Regions from separate parts of the Bifidobacterium sp. LH_389 genome, predicted to be linked through region 1. Evidence: riboswitches for the same ligand, from Rfam matches in the RefSeq annotation. Region 1 holds a riboswitch; the other holds the start of a gene.
What was found. Region 1 has a riboswitch for guanidine ahead of AC1AZA_RS01650 (DMT family transporter). Riboswitches for the same ligand answer to the same signal wherever they lie in the genome.

Region 1 (7,220 bases):
ACCGGCACGTCCGGCACGTCCACCGGCTGCTCCGGCTTGACGATGTCCGCATGCTCCACGCGTGACAGGCGCAGCACCTGCCAGTGCGTGCAGTCGCTGCCGTCCTGTGCCTTCGCGATTCGTTTCTTGGCGTCCACGGCGGTCCATACGGCCACGTAGTACAGGCCCTCGTCCACGAAGATCTTCGCGGGTGCCACGAGCTTGCTGCGGGTGCGGCCGGCGCCGTCCGTGTATTCCATGTCGATCAGGTCGCCGTCGTTGATGGCGCGACGCACCACGGCGAAGCTGTTCGGTTCGAGTTCGTAGCCGGTCAGGGACAGCCACGGGGTTTCGCCCGCCTTGACGTGCGGACGCAGCCGCTGGTAGAGCGACTGGGCCTGATCGCGCGACTGTTCGGGCAGCAACGGCGAATGGGCGAGGTAGCTCACCGATGCGGTCAGCAGGCTCAGGTACTGCGGGGAGATGCCCGCCAGGCGTTCCAGCCCCAGTGAATTCGTGGCGGAGACGATGCCCTCCGCGTCCAGCAGCGACCAGTCGATGTCGAAGAACTGGCTGCCGGCCATTTCGCCGTCGTCGGAGACGGTGGTGAGCGTGTTGATGTCCTTGTGGATCACCGCGACGGACTTCTTGAGCTCATCCTCGGTGCGCGGTCGGCCGATGAACCGTTCCGCCAGCTCGGCCAGCGAGTACTCCTCGCCCAGATGGGCGGACAGGAACAGCATGAGGCGCAGGCGGCGGTCCACTTCGGAACCGGTCTGGAACGAGCCGGACTTCTTGTGCGGCTTGGCGTGCTCCTCCGCAGCAGGGTCCTGCTTGACCAGCGGCGGGGACACCACGGTGGCGGCCGACTCTCCCTTGGCGGTGTCCGTGAGCTCACGGAAGTCCACCGCCGCGTTGAGCCTGCGGTGGAAGGCCTCGACGGCCTCCTTGGGGCTGATGATCGAGGCACCCGGATGCTCGAGCACGTACATGGCCAGATCGTCCGTGTCCCGGTAGGCCACGTTGATGTGTTCGCCGTCCACGTCCACGGTGGCGGCGAAGCGGCGCGAGTCCACGACCTTCATGAGCTGGGCGGGAATGGTCTGCGTGCCCAGTCCCGGCGCGATGGAATCGAGGCCTAGGCCCGGAATGGGGGTCTGCGGCACGCGCGGGGCCGTGCGGGAGGTCTGCTGGTGCTGCTCCTCCTCGGAGGACTGGGACATGGAGATGGAGCGTGCCAGATAGTTCGCGGCGGCGAGCACCGGCAGGTCCTCCTGCTCGAAGTGCAGGCGCACGCGCGGTTCGTCGCCGAGCTGGAGGCGGTAGGAAGCGAAGTCCTGCCCCTCGGACTTCGAGGAGTATTCGGGCTGGCGCGATTCGATGGCGATGCCCATGGCGGCCAGCTTGGCGCGGTCACGCTGGAATTGCTTGGCGAACGCGGCCTTGGCGGCCTGGTCGGCCAGCTCGCCATACGAATCGGCGTAGGCCTTCACGCGCTGTGCTATCTGCCGGGACGTGAGCCATTGCGGGAATGCCGATGACAGTACGGCCAGCACATCCAATTCGTGCTTTCCCCACTTGTCGGAGAAACGCCGCCTGCCATTCGTACCTTCTGCCATCGGTCCTCACGTCTCGTTAGTATGTCGTTCAACCGTGCGTTGCCGCACACTTCACCCCATTGTAAGGGCTTTTTGCGTGAACATCGCGCTTTTCGTCAAAATACGTGCGCAACATGCCGGGGGTTTCCGTCGTTGGCGAAATCCCCGGCATGTTGCGCACGGTCATCGGGTCAGACCACCCAGTCGTCCGGCTCCACGCCCTGCGGACCCACGAACTCGCCGTTCGGCACGTAGGACGGCTCGTCGCTGTCTTCCAGAACCGCGTCGGAGAACATCTTCACGTTCTGGCCGAAGGTCCAGTCGCCGCGGATGGTGACCGACTTGGCGGCGGCCAGGGACGGCACGTTGTACGGGAAGCGCTCGTTGAAGTCGTTGATGTTCTTGTAGTAGCGCGGGTCCAGATCCACGTTCGGGAAGATGTAGTTGCCGTCCTCCATCTCGTAGGAGTCCGTCAGGTGGAAGCGGTCGGAGCGCATGAGGAACAGGTCGTTCGTGGTCTTGACCGGCAGGAAGCGCATGCGGTCCACCTGCACGCAGGTGGCGCCTTCGAACAGGCCGATCGCCGCGCCCATGGCGGTCTCCAGCTGGATCACCTTTTCGGTGGAGGAATCCGTGGGGTCCACGGTCTTCTTGTTGCGGATCACCGGCAGCGGCAGCACGCCGTTGCACTCGGCGAGCTTGGCCTTGAGGGCGTCCACGCGGATCCAGATGGAGTTGGTGTTGAAGTACGGGTGCTTGGCGATGTTCTGGGCGTCGGCCTTGTCGTCGTCGTGCACCTGGCTCATCTCGCGCAGCATGAGGTTGCCGGTCTTGCGGTCGCGCACGATGTGCCCGCCCTTGCGATCGGCCTCGGTGCGCACGGCCACCTCCGCCATGAACGGGGCGCCGGTGTCCTCGAAGTACTGGGCCAGGGTGCGCGAGGGGCGTGCGCCCAGATTGTCCGAGTTGGAGATGAACAGGTACTTGTAGCCGCGTTCCTCGAGCCTGTCGAGCAGGCCGGACTCCCAGATGGTGGAGTACAGGTCGCCGTGTCCCGGCGGGCACCATTCGAGGTCGGGGTTGGCGGGGAAGGACGCCGGCTTGCCGGTCGCCGCGTCGATCTTCGGCTCGGCGTGCTGGATGATCTCCAGCGGGATGCCCTCCTGATGGAACTTGCGGTTGTGCTTGACCACCTTCATGGAGTCCTCCGAGGTGCGGAAGGAGTTCATGAGCGTCAGCGGCAGGTCCACGCCCAGACGCGTGCGGGCGGTGATCACCTGACCGAGGATGATGTCCAGGAAGCGCATCGGCTTGGCCTTGTGGCGGCGCACGGGCAGCAGCGACTTGGCGCAGTGCAGTCCCATGGAGGTACCCAGGCCGCCGTTGAGCTTGAGGAATGCGGTCTTGGCGAACGCCTCCACGGCCTTGTCGTGGTCGATGGTCTTGTACACGTCGTGGAAGCTGGGCACGTTGGTGAGCGGCTCGACGTCCGCTTCGCGGATCCAGCTCGAGGCCTCCTCGTTCTGCCAGACGCGGTACAGGTGTTCGAATTGTGCGATGGACAGTTCGCTCATGTTGTGGTCGCGCATCTTCTGCGCGCACGATGCGAACGGATCGGCGGTGGTCATTGGGCCCCTTTCGATTGGTGTTCGGCAATGGTCCCCAGTGTACTCGCGTACCGGCGCACCCCCTTGAAACCCCGGGAAGAATTCGTGAACGCGAGGTAAAGAACGCCCCCAGACGGGCGGGAAGACCCGTTCGGGGGCGAAATGTCACAGAACGGCACCGAGATGCACCGAATCGATCATCCCGGATGTTCGTTTCGGTGCGATCGGTGATCGTCAGTGTTCCACGGCGCCGGCCGCCGGCGTGTCGAGCTCTCCGGTGCCGAGTCGCGCGTGGCGGTAGCCGTAGCCGAAGTACACGGCGAAGCCCACCACGAGCCACACCACGAAGCGGACCCATGTGAGCACGCTCAGGTTGAGCATGAGCCACAGGTTGGCGGCCGCGATGAGGATCGGCACCCACGGGTTGCCGGGCATCTTGAATGCGCGTGGCAGCTCCGGGCGCTTGGCGCGCATGATCGGCACGGACAGGGCCACCAGCGTGAACGCGGACAGCGTGCCGATGTTCACCATGTCGGACAGCACGCCGATATCGAAGAACGCGGCCACGAGGGCCACTACCACGCCCACCGCGATCTGCAGCATGGCAGGCGTGCCGTGGCGTCCGGTCTTCGACAGCCCGCGCGGCAGCAGACCGTCGCGGCTCATGGCGAACACCACGCGCGTGAGTCCCAGCAGCAGCACCATCACCACGGTGGCCAGGCCGAGCACGATGCCGAAGCTGATGATCTTCGCCGCCCAGTTCGCGCCCACCAGCTCGAACGCGGTGGCCAGCGAGGGGCTGTCCTGCGCGGCCAGATCCTTGTAGGAGACCATGCCGGTGGTCACGATGGCCACGAGCATGTACATCACGATGATCAGCGCCATGCCCACGCCGATGCCCAGTGGCACGTTGCGCTTGGGGTTGACGGTCTCCTCGGAGGCGGTGGCCACCACGTCGAAGCCGATGAACGCGAAGAACACGAGCGCCGCGCCGGACAGGATGCCAGGCACGCCGTAGATGGTGGGCGTCATGCCGGTGACGAATTGCCACAACGGCTGCGTCATCTCGTCCGTGACGGCGGACACCGTGCCGTTCACCGCGGACGCGGGCTCGCTCGGCGGCACGAACGGCGTGTAGTTGGAGGCCTTCACGTAGAAGAAGCCCACGATCACCACGAAGAACACGATGGCGATCTTGAGGACCGTCATGGCGCCGTCCACGCGGGCGCCGATCTTGGTGCCGAACACGAGCAGCGTGGTGAAGAACGCCACGATGATGATCGGCGCAATGTCCACATGGAAGCCGCCGAGCGAGAGGTTCGTGTTGGCATTCCAGCCCATGAGCCGCATGAAGTCGTTGAGGTACACGCCCCAGTACTTGGAGATGACGGAGCCGGCCATGAGCATTTCCAGGATGAGGTCCCAGCCGATGATCCACGCCATGATCTCGCCCACCGTGGTGTACGTGAACGTGTACGCGGAGCCGGCCACCGGGATCATGGAGGCGAACTCGGCGTAGCACATCACCGCGGCGCCGCACACCACTCCGGCGATGAGGAAGCTGATGATCACCGCAGGACCCGCATGGTAGGCCGCCGCCTGCGCGCCCACCGAGAAGATGCCCGCGCCCACGGCCACGGCCACGCCCATGATGGACAGATCCCACCAGGTGAGGTTACGTTTGAGCGAACGGCCCTCCTCCCCCGTTTCGGCTATGGTCTGTTCGACCGATTTGGTGCGGAATATGTGCATGGACATTCGCTGCCCTCCTGTCTCTGCGTTGCGGCTCCTGCGGATTGGTCCTGCTCAACCATAGACGGCGTATATTACGCCACGCCAGCCGTGCGAGGCAATCCGTCCGGCGCGGTTTGCTGTACGATGCGTCTCGTGAAGCAGCCTCACGGCCGGCCTGAAAGGAATGCGGACATGACCGACGCAAGTGCACCCGAGAACCCCGGGGTAACGCCCGGAACGAAGCCGGACGCCCGGCCGGACAGGCCGCGCGTCTACCCCGAGGTCGGTGCGGCGCTGCTCAGGGCGCGGCGGGAGTGCGGGATGACGCAGCAGCAGCTGGCGGATGCGACCGGCGTTTCGCGCATCACCATCCAGCGCATCGAGCAGGCGCACATCAACCCGTCGTTCAAGACGCTGGAGGCGCTCGCGCACGGCATGGGCCGCACGCTCACCGTCAGCTTCGACGGGAAGGACTGAGGCCGCCGTACCGGGGCCATGTTTTTCGGACGCCGGGTCCCGCGCCCAAGTCGGGCACCCCTTCCCCGCCGTCAGTCGACGATCTTCAAACCTGCGATGCAGGCGATCAGTCCGCAGATAAGCAGGATGCGCAGCGGCGACGGGGCTTCCTCGCCGCTGACCATGCCGTAGGCCGCGGTGATCGACGCGCCGATGCCGACCCAGATGGCGTATGACGTGCCGATGGGGATGTGCTTCATCGCGTATGCCAGGCCACCCATGCTGGCGACGAGGCCGGCCGCGAACACTACGGTGGGAACGATTTTGGAGAATCCCTCGGAACGGTCCAGGGCGATCGCCCACACGGATTCGCATAGACCGGAAAGAATGAGAACGAGCCAAGCCATGGCCATCACGCTCCTCATGTGCATGGCAAGTCTTGTCAATCCGGGTACTTGTCCATCGTCCGGGAGTCGTTGCGGCTCTGCCGGATAGGGTAGCACATCATGGCCGGTGTTTGGGATCGGGCAGCGGCACGGGCATGCAGTTTGTGTGCGAACCGTGATTGCCGGTGCCATCCGTGGCCGAACGCGCATTCGACTGCCGCGGGGCCTGTCGGGCGTGCGATGTTGTTCGATCGGTCCAACCTATGCCGCCTGTGATGCAGGTTGGACCGATTGTGCGAAAAAACGGCCGTTTTCGGGCCCGAAAATCGCATGATCGGTCCAACCTGCGAATCCGGGCCCGCAGGTTGGACCGATCATGCAACCAGCGGCGAACCGCCGGCCGTCTTCGGCGCGCTTTCGTTGATTCAGCGCAGCAATCAGTTTTGCAGTCATTCTGGACTATTGTCAGTTTTGTCAGGAATTGTTAGAATGGTGTAAGTGCAAGGAGGAATGATGACTGCCGTACTTGAGATGCCTCAATCCAGGGGAACAATGGTTCTGCATGGCGATAGAGCGCTTGTCGATGCCGATGGTGGCGTGGTGGAGCTGAGCGCCGAAGCGTATGAGGCGGCGTTGAACGCTGCGCTCGGCGTGATGGGGCGTCGTCGCATGATCACGACCGGTGAGGCTGCGAAACTGCTGAACTGCTCGGCTCGCACTGTGGCTCGAATCCTCGATTCCGGGCAGCTCCCGTTCTCCCGCAACGGTGCCACAGGCCGCCGCATGGTGGATGTGGCCGACGTGATGGACTATCAGGGGCGTGAACGCGAGCGGATGGAGCGGTCGCTGTCGTCCATGCGCCGCGCGGCCGCTGAGATGGGGCTGTACGACGAGGATGATGCGGCCTACGTTGCCGATTTTGATTGACAAGAGGCTTTGATATGGCGAAACCCGTCGTTTTGCTTGATGCGAACATTTTCCCGGCGGTGTGGCTGCTTGACATCATGCTCACGCTGGACGAGAGGCAAGTGATCGATGCCGTGTGGTCCGAGCGCATCCTGAAGGAGGCCCGGCATGCGCTCGTCGAACGTCGTGGGCGCACGCCAGAACAGGCGGATCGTTTGCTGTCGTTCATCACGCCGATGAATCCCACCCATTGCGTGTATGGCTGGAGTCGGCTTGAGTCGACGCTTGAACTGCCGGATCCTGATGACCGGCATGTTCTTGCCGCTGCTTTGGTGGCTGATGCCGATTACATCGTTACGTACAATCTTAGGGACTTCCCGGAAGCAGGCCTTGAACGATATGCGGTGAAAGCTGTTCACCCTGACGAGTTCCTGAGCTTGGCGTTGACATATGATCAGGAAGGTGTTGTGGACGCTATGAAAGGCGTTGTCGCCAGCAAGGATAATCCGCCGCGAACCATGAAAGAGGAGTTGGAGCATCTCCGCAAACTGCGT
Region 2 (7,220 bases), on a different contig from region 1:
GACGAAAGTCGGGGATAGTGATCCGGTGCCGGCGCACGGGCGCGGCATCGCTCAACGGATAAAAGGTACCCCGGGGATAACAGGCTGATCATTCCCAAGAGTCCATATCGACGGGATGGTTTGGCACCTCGATGTCGGCTCGTCGCATCCTGGGGCTGGAGCAGGTCCCAAGGGTTCGGCTGTTCGCCGATTAAAGCGGCACGCGAGCTGGGTTCAGAACGTCGTGAGACAGTTTGGTCTCTATCCTCTGCGCTCGTTGGAATCCTGGGGAGGCCTGCCCATAGTACGAGAGGACCTGGGTGGACGAACCTCTGGTATGCCGGTCGTCACGCCAGTGGCGCGGCCGGTTGGCTACGTTCGGAAGGGATAACCGCTGAAAGCATCTAAGCGGGAAGCCTTCTCCGAGATAAGGATTCCTTGACCCCTCTTGGGGTCTGTACCCTCCATGTGGAACACGTGGTTGATAGGCCGGACGTGGAAGCCGCGCGAGCGGTGGAGCTGACCGGTACTAATGGGGGAACGCCAACACGACACACGCCTTCTTCCGGGAGTGCGTGTGCGTGGGATGGTTGGGCGTCGGATTCGTCTGCGGCACGGAGCACAAGCGTGCTTCACACAACGACAGGCAACGAGGGTTGCTCGCGTCCATTGTCCGGTTCCCGGACCGCCACCATGCGTTCCGGTTTTTGCGGTGGTCATGGCCCAGGGGTCACGCCCGGTCCCTTTCCGAACCCGGTAGCTAAGGCCTGGCACGGTGATGGTACTGCACCCGAGAGAGTGTGGGAGAGTAACACACCGCCGCAAATACACTTCGAATGACGGGGAGCGTCCTACGGGACGCCCCCGTCATTCATTTCTGCGCCGCATTTGCGGTCAGGCGTTGTCGCGGGGGATTGACTCGCGGTCGCAGACGCCGGTCACGCGAACGGCCCGGAGGGACAAAATCTCCGGGCCGTTTCCTGTATCCGGGTGAGCCGGGGGAGGATGCCGTCGCCGGCTCACCTCCCGGCGTCTCGCCGGCCGGACCGGGCTTGGCTTTGCCCCACTGGGGCCTTCTCTTCCTCATCTCCCAGAGCCCGCCAGACGATGTCTGACGGGCTCTTTCCGTATCACTTGCCGGAAGGGATCGCAAGGGCATCGGGTCGTTGCCGCAGCGGATTCCCGTGGAGCGGAGGAGACGACGGGCTGCCGGGTCCGCAGTCTCCTGCTTGGCGGCGTTGTCTGTCAGCGACGCAGGGTCCAGCGGCCGCCGCCGGCACCCACGAGCCGGGGATCTGCCCTGAGCTCGCTCTCGACCGTCGCCGCATCGTCCTCCGAGAGCAGCGACGCGATTTCCGCGGGGGACATAGGACGGTTCTTCAGGAACAGGATCGCCTCGATCACATCACGCGAGCGTGCGCATACGATCGCATGACCGTCCACCGTCACGATGCCGCAGTATGCGAGCCAGCGTGCTACGGTCCCCGTAGGTACCCCGGAATCGGTGAGGATGTCGTACGAGTCCAGCGTCTTCGGGGAGACGATGCCGTGCGCATCGGCCTCTTCCCGCAGCAGCTCGAGGAATTCCTGACGGGCGAACATGATCGAGGGCGAGGCGACCCACCCGTCCCTCACCTCGAACGGGGTGCCGCACACGTTGCGGATCAGCCTGTGCAACGGCGTGGACAGCCCTTCCAGACGCTCCCCGATCTCGGGCATGCGCACACATGCTTGTACCGTGGTCATGAACGGCACGGTGCCGTCGAACAATGCCTTGAGCCGTTCCTCCACATGATGCGTTTCGAGAACGGTCTGCAGGCGGAGACGCAGCGACTTCTCGATGCGGCGTACCTTTTCGCGGCTTACCGAGCAGCGTTCCGCGACCTCGTCGACGGTCTCCGGCTGTTCGTATAGGATGCGCCGGATCAGCACCTCGAATTCGCGTCCGTCCAGCAGATTGATGGCGTGCTCCACGCTTTGGGCGAGCGTCATGGGCTCCATGGGCTCGCCGGCGTCCGATTCGGGCCGCCAGCCGGGATCGTCGTCCGGCATCGGATCATGGGAGAACAGGCTGCCGATCGTGTAGGCGTTAAGCCGCTGCGCCGCGCGGCGTACGTGCTCGGGCATCGCTTCGGTCACGGGCAATGTGAACGGCTGCAGATCGTCGCGCTCGTTCGCCCTCGCCCAGACGGCGACGGCATCCAGATCGGTCCATACGTCGAAGATCGGCGCTTCACCGCCGTCGTCGCCCGGAAGGATGCCGGGACGTTCGGCCTGTGGCGTCGAGATCGTTTCTGGAATAGACATAGCCATCCCAGTGTAGCCAACGACGGGGAAAACGGCAGATTGAATTAACTCTCGCTTTTCACGGTCTGGGAAACAGGATGGGCATCCGCGCGTCTCACCACTGAATTCGGATTTTTGTCGTTGGATAATTCGGATTTTGGTAGTCGGAAGATTCGGATTCTTGTAGTTAGAAGTTTCGGATTTTCGTCGTCGCAAAACTCGCGACCAGCCGGAGCGCAGCTCAGGAAGGTGGAACGCATGACGGGCAAGGCATCCACAGGCATCCGTCCAAGCTCATACCGCCCGCGCATCGTCGACGCGCAGATCGAACGGTATCTGTGCATCTTCGGCTCAAGAATCTGTGTGTGCGGGACCTGCTGGTATACGCGCGCGCCCTTCCGGACATCGGCATGGAGCCCGTGCGCTACTACCACGACGACTCTGGACTGGAGTGCGACGCGATCATCGAACTGGCGGACGGCCGTTGGGCCGGCATCGAAATCAAAGCTAGCGAGGACAAGGTGCCCGACGCCGTCGCGACCCTTTCGCGCATGCGAAAGAAACTGACAGCCAACCCGTACGCGCGGACCAGCGATCCCGAATTCCTTGCCGTGCTGGTAGGCATCGGCGAGTTCGCTTACCGGCGCGACGATGGCATCTACGTGATCCCCATCGGTACGCTGGGCGCGTGACCGGAAGTGCGCCGCGCGCGGCTACCAGTGCCTCAGGTCAGTGCCCAGTGTCGGTCATGTCACGAGACGATACACCACCGATGTCAGCTATTCAGTGCCGATTTTGATGACTTTTTTGCCTGCCGACGCCATGCATGCGGTCAGGGCCTCGAGGTCCTCGCCGGAGTCGCCGTCCGTGGTGATGATCGGCGTGAACGTCTCGCTTAGCCGCTGCAGCCCCTCGACGCCGCGTGGCCAAGAGTCGCTGATGCGGTCGGCGTACGAGGGCGCGTTCGTTCTGATGCATTCCACGCGGGCGTCGTAGCGTGTTTTGTCGTACGAGGAGAAGTCCGCATGCGACAGCACCCACTCCTCCACCTGATCGAAGGTGGCGCACTTCGCCCGCCGCTCCTCATACTGTCTGGCGCTTTCCTCCTCGTGTGCATGCCGCTTGGCTTCGTCGTTGAAGTCCTCGTCGCTGAGTGCCGGGACTATCGACGTCGGGACGTGCAGCGATCCTTGGTGCCACGGGTAGGTGTCGAGGTCGTAGGTGATTTCGCCGGCGAGCCCGGCTTCGCCCAGGCATTGTCCCAGGGCGTTGAGGGCCTGTTCGGTTTCGGCGCGGCTGACCTTGCCGTCCGCGAGGATCTGCGCCACGAGGTCCTCGTAGGAAGACCATTGTTCGACCTGTGTTCCTTCCTCGAACACCTCCGCGTTGCCCGACGGCGGGCCGGCGCATCCCGACAGCAGCAGGATGGGCGCCAGGCAGCCGACAGTGATCGACTTGTTGCGTGTCATTGTGTTTCTCCCTGCGTCGTATCGTCGCGGCGGGCGCCGTCGCCCGCCGCGACTGCTGGACTAGTAATAGAGGGCCTTGTGCTTCCTTTCCTAGGGGAGTCCGGCTTGGGGGACCATGGCGTTTCGGCGTTGGAACGCCAATAAAAAGAAGGCGCGTGTGACAGCTTGATAACCGTCATCTCTCTTTCAGGATATCAACCCGGTGCCTTCAGCTCACCGATGGCGACCGCCCAAAAACGGTCGTTTTCGGACGCTGTCCGTCTGCTGCTGGTTCCGTCTCCGAAACGCCGGGAGATTGTGTATCAAAAACCGTCTCAATATCAATATCTCATATCGGAAGCTTGATGTCGGTTTGTGATACGTTTTCCGGTATGGGCAAACGATTCGGATACGCACGAGTGAGCACCGCGGGGCAGACGGCCGACCTGCAGCGCGACGCATTGGAGAAGGCGGGATGCGACCGGCTGTTCGTGGACACCGCCAGTGGCGCGAAGGCGCATCGGCCGGAGCTCGACAGGATGATGGAGCTGCTGCGCGAAGGCGACGTGGTCGTCGTCTGGCGGCTTGACCGATTGGGCCGCAGCGTGCAGAACCTCGTGGAGCTCATGAACCGGTTCCAGGAGATGGGCGTGGGATTCGTGAGCCTCAACGAGGCGATCGACACCACCACGCCCGGCGGCATCCTCGTGTTCAACATCTTCGCTGCTCTGGCGCAGTTCGAACGCGACCTGATCCGCGAGAGGACCAACGCCGGACTGGAGGCTGCGCGGGCCCGGGGCCGGCGCGGTGGCCGGCCGTTGAAGCTGGATGCGAAACAGGTGGCCGAGGTACGCCGCCTCTACGACTCGAAAACGGTGACGGTCAACCAGATCGCCAGCATGATGGGCGTGGGTCGGGCCACCGTGTACCGGGCGCTGGAGAGGGACAAGGCGTAGATAGATGTGTGGTGGCGTCGCTTCTCGTGTGCCTTTGACCGGCAGACAGGAAACAGGCCCGAACCGCATTCAGTCTTTTTGCGCATGAACGCCCCAGCGTCTTAAAGCAGAATCGTAATTCACTTAATTACGATTCTGCATATCGGGGCGCGTGGCGTACGACCATGATCCCGGCCGTGATGTGCCCCGCTGCCAGACAGGGCCACAGTGGTTCCCGGACGATGGACAAGTACCCGGTTTGATAAGACTTGCCATACGCATGAGGAGCGTGGTGGCCATGTCTTGGCTCGTTCTCATTCTTTCCGGTCTGTGCGAATCTGTGTGGGCGATCGCCCTTGACCGTTCCGAGGGGCTCTCCAAGGTCGTTCCAGTAGTGTTCGCGGTCGACCTCATTGCCAGCATGGGTGGCCTTGCATACGTGACAAGGCACATTTCGATCGGCGCTTCCTACGCCATCTGGGTCGGCATCGGCGAGTCGATCACCGCGGCCTATGGCATGGTCAGCGGCGAGGAAGCCCCGTCGCTGCTGCGCATCCTGCTTATCTGCGGGTTGATCGTCTGCGTCGCGGGATTGAAGATCGTCGGTTGATGATCTCGGATGGATGCTTGTTGGCAGCGTGACGCTGGGCAAGCGCGGCGGCCCGCATGTGACGGTCGGAAAGAATGACACCAACGTAGGTGTGTCGATTCCCGGCACGGGGATCAGCTGAGAGAAGCGCATGGACCTGCCGTCATAGCGGCGGCAGGGGGCGACTCCGGCGGCGATCAGGACCCAGCAACGCACGCCCGCGGCGTCGAGGTCATGCAGCGGTCCGCCCGTGCCCGACAGTATGCCGGTCAGAGTGAGCCTCTGCCCAACAAGCCACAAATAGTCAAGGTGGTGGAGATTAATGCAATGGTGTCATAGCCGTGGTGGATTCTCGAACAATAAGTTGGTATCCGACCTGAATGATTTGGGGATGTTCGGGAATGTCTGAATGGGTTATGCGGCTAAGCATCAGCTGGACTGCAGCGTGGGCCATGCCTCGGAAATCAATGGCGACAGTGGATAAGGACGGTACGCTATAGGATCCTTCATCAATGCCGTCAACACCCATGACGGCTACATCGTGAGGCACATGCACGCCGCGAGAGGCGAATCCGCGGATGGTCCCTAGGGCCATGGCATCGTTCATGCACAACACCGCATCGAATGGCATACCTTCGTCAACGAGTCGATTTGCAGCTACGATACCGTCTTCCACTGTCCATGGGACATCGCGGATCATTGAATCATCGGCTGGCAAACCATGATCGGCGAGCGATCGAAGCGCCGATTGAGGGCGAATGACACCAACGCGGGTCAACGTATTGCTTGCCTCTGCATGGGATTTGTACCGGTGGCCGAGGATGCCGATACGCTGATATCCACGGGCGATTAGATGTTCCACGGCGCAGTTCATAGCATGCTCCTGCCGTACATTGACTACATCGAACCGAGGATCAGGCGAACAATCGTTGAACATGACGACCGGGCAACGGGTTTGCAGGTAATCCATTTCTGAGTCGGTCAGGTTGAATGGGAAAGCGAAAATGCCGTCCGCGAACGTAGCCAGTTGGCGAATCGACCGATGGTCGGTGCTGGATGTCAGGTCGGACATGTGGATGATCATCGGCATGCCAAGCCTGTGAACTTCTTCCATGAGATAGTTGGTGACTTGGGGATAGTACGGTTCGCTGAGGTTCGGAACCACTATGGAAAGCATGCCGCTTTTGCCGGAAGTGAGAGCGCGGGCGGAATAGTTCATCTCATAATGCATCTGCTCTGCGATGGTTCTGATGAGCTGGGCGGTTTCGGGCTTTACGTAGGGTTTGCCGCGCAGCGCCGCGGACGCTGTAGTGGCACTTACGCCGGCTGCTTTGGCGACATCGCGGAGTGTGACCATCGAAACCTCCCTCGGAAACTGGCTGGTTTCCAGCATAGTGCCATGCAACACGCCGCAGAGGCCTTGCGGCAGAAGTTTTGGCGGTGTCGGATTGCTTTCTGTGGATCCTATGCGTATCATTATCTTATCGGTAAGATTATAAAACTCGTTGTAGAGCAAATATTTTACTGGCAAATAATAGGAAAATATCTTACCGATACGATATGTAAAGGAGCATATTATGAATAAGTACGAGCTTCGTGTCACTGGCGCTTCTCTAGCCGTATTGTTGATGTTGTCCGGATGCGGAGGTTCGGGTGGCACTAGCGCGCAGAATCCTGACGACGAAGAGGTGACCATCAGTCTGAATTGGTGGGGCAGCAATGTGCGTGCAGCCAATACGGAGAAAGTCGTCAAGCAATTCGAGCAAGAACATCCCAACATTCACGTCGAGTTGCAGAACGCCGACTGGTCCGGTTACTGGGACAAACTTGCTACATCGGTTGCAGGTGGCAACACACCTGACGTGATCCAAATGGATCAGTCTTACCTGTCGTCGTATGCATCGCAAGGTGTGTTGCTCGACCTTGCCCAAGTCGGCGACGATATCGATACCAGCAACATCGCCAATATGGAAGCCGGACAGA

Region 2: another riboswitch for guanidine. It lies ahead of AC1AZA_RS08995 (DMT family transporter); the one in region 1 lies ahead of AC1AZA_RS01650 (DMT family transporter).

The regions. Positions count from the first base shown of each region.
Region 1 is NZ_JBKEVR010000001.1:375,648-382,867, forward strand. Features, by position in the region: partial or broken gene AC1AZA_RS01625 (WYL domain-containing protein) at 1-83, opposite strand, end outside; partial or broken gene AC1AZA_RS01630 (WYL domain-containing transcriptional factor) at 144-1,598, opposite strand; gene AC1AZA_RS01635 (UTP--glucose-1-phosphate uridylyltransferase) at 1,769-3,205, opposite strand; gene AC1AZA_RS01640 (amino acid permease) at 3,419-4,936, opposite strand; gene AC1AZA_RS01645 (helix-turn-helix transcriptional regulator) at 5,111-5,395, shown strand; gene AC1AZA_RS01650 (DMT family transporter) at 5,467-5,781, opposite strand; guanidine-III (ykkC-III) riboswitch at 5,803-5,862, opposite strand; gene AC1AZA_RS01655 (helix-turn-helix domain-containing protein) at 6,271-6,687, shown strand; gene AC1AZA_RS01660 (PIN domain-containing protein) at 6,702-7,220, shown strand, end outside.
Region 2 is NZ_JBKEVR010000010.1:233-7,452, forward strand. Features, by position in the region: partial or broken rRNA gene AC1AZA_RS08965 (23S ribosomal RNA) at 1-532, shown strand, start outside; rRNA gene rrf (5S ribosomal RNA) at 688-804, shown strand; gene AC1AZA_RS08975 (sigma factor-like helix-turn-helix DNA-binding protein) at 1,225-2,286, opposite strand; gene AC1AZA_RS08980 (AAA family ATPase) at 2,631-2,957, shown strand; gene AC1AZA_RS08985 (hypothetical protein) at 3,045-3,734, opposite strand; gene AC1AZA_RS08990 (recombinase family protein) at 4,106-4,669, shown strand; guanidine-III (ykkC-III) riboswitch at 4,866-4,925, shown strand; gene AC1AZA_RS08995 (DMT family transporter) at 4,947-5,258, shown strand; gene AC1AZA_RS09000 (LacI family DNA-binding transcriptional regulator) at 5,557-6,630, opposite strand; gene AC1AZA_RS09005 (ABC transporter substrate-binding protein) at 6,815-7,220, shown strand, end outside.